DNA from 2 places in the Lysobacter stagni genome. Region 1 is predicted to be linked to the other one. Evidence: predicted binding sites of a transcription regulator. Region 1 holds the regulator's gene; the other holds the start of a gene.
The links. The regulator FliA, encoded in region 1, starts transcription of late flagellar genes. The targets are predictions, from matches to a motif close to TAAAGTTTNNCNNNCNNNGGCCGATAA.
Positions count from the first base shown of each region.

Region 2: a site for FliA is predicted at 1,042-1,068, ahead of QLQ15_RS00165 (HDOD domain-containing protein). Genes of this name have one in related genera too.

Region 1 is NZ_JASGBI010000001.1:147,918-150,309, reverse strand. It holds gene QLQ15_RS00690 (protein phosphatase CheZ) at 1-436, opposite strand, end outside; gene cheY (chemotaxis response regulator CheY) at 433-825, opposite strand; gene QLQ15_RS00680 (RNA polymerase sigma factor FliA) at 1,036-1,803, opposite strand; gene QLQ15_RS00675 (MinD/ParA family protein) at 1,800-2,392, opposite strand, start outside.
Region 2 is NZ_JASGBI010000001.1:36,698-39,089, forward strand. It holds gene QLQ15_RS00165 (HDOD domain-containing protein) at 1-1,005, opposite strand, end outside; gene QLQ15_RS00170 (peptide chain release factor 3) at 1,261-2,392, shown strand, end outside.

The sequences.
Region 1 (2,392 bases):
GGCCGGTGAGGTCCTGATAGCCCTGCGCGGCGGTCATTTCGGACATGCGCGAGCGGATCGCGGCGACGGTCGCCGCCTGCTCGTCGGCGGCGGCGTCCGGCAAGGTGCCCAGCAGCACGCCGCATTCCTGGATCAGGTCCAGCGTGCGATGGCTTGCTTCCTCGCTCACGTGGACGACGTGTTCCAGTCGCGCACAGGCTTCCGGCAGCGAGCCGGTGGAGGCGATGCCACCGTCGCCCAGCGCGTTCTCCAGCTCGCGCGCAAGGCGTGCCAGACCCTGCACCAGGGGTTGGCTGCGCCACTGGATGAGCGCATCGACATTCGTGCGCCAGCCGGCCAGGTCGTCGTGTTCCAGCGCCCACAGCGCTGCGTGCAGACGTGCGATCACGGCCTGCCGGTCGTCCGGGAAAGCTTTCCCGCAGGACGCGTCGGTCACGCCGCCGCTCCCATGCGCTCGAACACCTTGTTGAGCTTGTCTTCCAGCGTCGCCGCGGTGAAGGGCTTGATGACGTAACCGTTCACGCCGGCCTGCGCGGCTTCGATGATCTGCTCGCGCTTGGCCTCGGCGGTCACCATCAGCACCGGGATCTTCGCCAGCGACGCATCGGCGCGGATCGCCTTGAGCAGATCGATGCCGGGCATGCCGGGCATGTTCCAGTCGGTGACGACCAGGTCGAACGGCGCCTTCTTCAGCTCGATCAGCGCGGTGCTGCCGTCGTCGGCCTCGGCGGTGTTGTGGAAGCCCAGGTCGTTGAGCAGGTTCTTGACGATGCGTCGCATGGTCGAGAAGTCGTCGACGATGAGGATGCGGATGTTCTTGTCCATGTGGGCGTGGCTCTGTTACAGCGGAGAAAAGTGCGGAAGAAATTCAGTGCTGATCGGTTACGTGATGCGCCGGTCCTTCGACTTCGGTCCTTCGACTTCGGGCCTGCGGCCCTACGCTCAGGACGAACGTTGGAGCGATCCCGTTCGTCCTGAGCGTAGGCGCGAAGCGCCGAAGTCGAAGGAGGAACGGGCCGGCCGGTGGAGGCGGATTCAATACCCATCGTCCTCATCGTCCTCATGCGCGCCGCGCCATTCGCCCAGTCGCGAACGCAGGCGCAACATCGCCTGGCCGTGGATCTGGCACACGCGCGATTCGCTGACGTTGAGCACCGCGCCGATCTCGCGCAGGTTCAGTTCCTGCTCGTAGTACAGCGACAGCACCAGCTGTTCGCGTTCGGGCAGGTTGGAAATCGCTTCGCCCAACGCTTCACGGAACTCGCCCTGCTCGAACTCGCGCGCGGGCGTGGTGCCGGCGTGCGAGGCCAGGTGCGGTTCGCCATCGTGCTCGTCCAGGTGCGCTTCCAGGCTGATGAGCTGGCCGCGCGCGGCGTCCTCGAGCATGCGGTGGTACTCGTCCAGCGGCACGTTGAGCGCGCCGGCGACTTCCTGCGACGTCGCGGCGCGGCCGGTGCGCTGTTCCACCTCGCGCGTGGCCGCGACGACGTCGCGATAGCGCCGGTGCACCGAGCGCGGCACCCAGTCGCCACGACGGATTTCGTCGATCATCGCGCCGCGGATGCGGATGGATGCGTAGGTTTCGAACGCGGCGCCCTGGTCGGCCTGGAAATTGCGTGCCGCGTCGATCAGGCCGAGCATGCCGGCCTGGATGAGGTCGTCGATCTCCACACTGGCCGGCAGGCGCGCGGCGAGGTGGTGCGCGATACGTCGCACCAGTTCGCCATGGCGCTCGACGATCTCGGTGGCGTTGAAGGTATCGGCCGCGCGCTGGGTGGCGCGGTACTGGGCGGCGGCGTTCATGCGACGGCGCTCCTCAATGGATCGTTCGCGTGGGCCGCGCCGCCCGCGCTGTGCGCGACGAGGCGTTCCATGAAGAATTCGACGCCCCCGCGCGGACCGGTCGGCGACTGCCAGCTGCTGGCGCGGCGTGCGATGTCGCGGAAGGCCAGTGCCGACGGGCAACCCGGGAACGCTTCGACGACGGCTTCCTGGCGCTGGATCGCGCGGCGCAGCCATTCGTCGCGCGGGATCGCGCCCATGTAATGCAGGGTCACGTCGAGGAAGCGGGCGCTGACGCGTTCGAGCTTCTCGAACAGCTGCTTGCCTTCGACGGCGTTGTTGACCTGGTTGGCCAGCACCTGCACGCGCGTCACGCCGCGCTCGCGGCTGAGGACCTTGATCAGCGCGTAGGCGTCGGTCACCGAGGCCGGTTCGTCGCAGACCACCACGATCACGTCCTGCGCGGCCTGGCAGAAGGTCAGCACGCTGTCGGAGATGCCGGCGGCGTTGTCCACCACCATCGCGTCCAGCGGCAGGTCGAGCTGGCAGAAGGCGTGCACCAGGCCGACGTGCTGCTGCGGCAGCAGTTCGGTCATGTGGCGCTTGCCCG
Region 2 (2,392 bases), 110 kb from region 1:
CAGGTAGGCCTCGTCCACCGGCGTGCCGGCGACCAGCGACGAGGCGACGTGCACCGCGCCCGCAACCCAGAAGCCACTGGCCTTCAGGCGACCCGGGCGATGCTGGAACGCCACGCCCTCGACGATCGGCATCGGCAAGCCCCACAGGCCGAGCAGGTAGGCGCCGGCCTCGGCGTAATGCGGTCCGGTCGAACCTTCCGTTCCGTTCGAGACGCCCGGCAGCAGCTTGCCCACTTCGGCCAGCAGGCCGGCCGTCGCGGCCAGTTCCGCACTCGGCCCCGCCAGCAGGCGGCGCGCGAGGCGCGAGGTGCGCAGGGCGCGGTCCTGGATCGCTTCGCGCTCCTTGCCGGCCAGTTGCGTCGGACCAAAGGCTTCGCTGGCCAGCACCAGGCGCAGCAACGTCTGGTGGCCCAGGCGCGTGACCGCAGCCCGGATATCGGTGATTTCGCGACCGCCGGAGAAGTACGCCGAATTGCACAGGCGCAGCACCTTGGCCACGATCGCCGGGTCCTGCGACAGCATCTGCGCGATGGCGGCATTGCTGGCATCGGGATCGCGCAGCAGGCGCGACAGTTCCAGGTAGAGGCGCGGCGGCGGCGGCAGCGAGCCGATCCGGCCCACGGCCTGCTTCAGCTCCTCGCTGCCCAGCACCTGGCGCAGCTCGGCGACGCTGTCGACGGCTTCGATCAGCTCGCCCGCGTCGAGCGGACGCGACAGCAGGCGATGGGCGCAGTCCAGGCCCTGGAGCTGGGAACTGTCCTGGTCCTGGTCGAGCAGGAGGATGCGCACCGCCTCCGGATGCATGCTGGACATCTGCCCGAGCAGCGCCGTTCCGGGCACCGCGCCCACGCGCAGGCCGCACAGGATGACGTCGACTTCGGTCAGCGACAGCGCGGCATCGGCCTCGGCCAGCCAGTGCACGTCCCAGCCCAGGTCGAAATAGCTCAGCGATTCCTCGAACTCGCCGGCGCGGCCGGCATCCTCACCCACAATGACAATGCGCACACCGCCCCCTGCTGCAAGACCGGACATTCAGGGCAGGTAGCGGCCGCGTCGGCCGTCTCTTTAGGGGTATGAACGGGGGAAACGGGCGAACTGCCAAGTGGCGCACAGTTTGGGATTCAGGGGGCGGACGCCGCCCGGCCCGGCCTCGCGCGGCGGCGGCGCGAAGGCGACCGGGCCCACACACGTATAATCGCGGCCCTTCCCGCTTCCCGATCCGCGGACCAGCTTTCCGGCCCATCCGCGCCCGCCGTTGCCATGTCCGACGTTTCCCTCGAAGCCGCCCGCCGCCGCACGTTCGCGATCATCTCGCACCCCGACGCGGGCAAGACCACGCTCACCGAAAAGCTGCTGCTGTTCGGCGGTGCGATCCAGATGGCCGGCTCGGTCAAGGGCCGCAAGGCCGCGCGCCATGCGACGTCCGACTGGATGGCACTGGAAAAGGAGCGCGGCATCTCGGTGACCAGCTCGGTGATGCAGTTCCCCTACGAGGACCGCATCGTCAACCTGCTCGACACGCCGGGCCACGCCGACTTCGGCGAGGACACCTACCGCGTGCTCACCGCGGTGGACTCGGCGCTGATGGTCATCGACGTGGCCAAGGGCGTGGAAGAGCGCACGATCAAGCTGATGGAGGTGTGCCGGCTGCGCGACACGCCGATCATGACCTTCATCAACAAGCTCGACCGCGAGGGCAAGAACCCGATCGACCTGCTGGACGAAGTGGAGAGCGTGCTGAAGATCCAGTGCGCGCCCATCACTTGGCCGATCGGCATGGGCCAGCGCCTGAAGGGCGTGGTCCACCTGGTGACCGGCGAGGTCCACCTGTACGAACAGGGCCGCAACTTCACGCGCCAGGATTCGACCATCTTTGCGTCCATCGACGATCCGGCACTGGAAGCGCGCATCGGCACGCAGATGCTGCAGGAGCTGCGCGACGAGCTGGAGCTGGTGGAAGGCGCTTCGCACCCGTTCGACCTGGCCAGGTACCTGTCCGGCGAGCAGACCCCGGTGTTCTTTGGCTCGGCGGTCAACAACTTCGGCGTGCAGCTGCTGCTGGACTTCTTCGTCGAGCATGCGCCCGCGCCCAAGCCGCGTGCGACCACCGGCCGCGAAGTCGGCGCGTACGAGCCCAAGCTCACCGGCTTCGTGTTCAAGATCCAGGCCAACATGGACCCGCAGCACCGCGACCGCGTGGCGTTCATGCGCGTGTGCTCGGGCCAGTTCAGCGCCGGCATGAAGGCCTTCCACGTGCGCAGCGGCAAGGAAGTGAAGCTGGCCAACGCGCTGACCTTCATGGCCTCTGACCGCGAGATCGCCGAGAGCGCCTGGCCGGGCGACGTCATCGGTATCCACAACCACGGCACCATCTCCATCGGCGACACCTTCA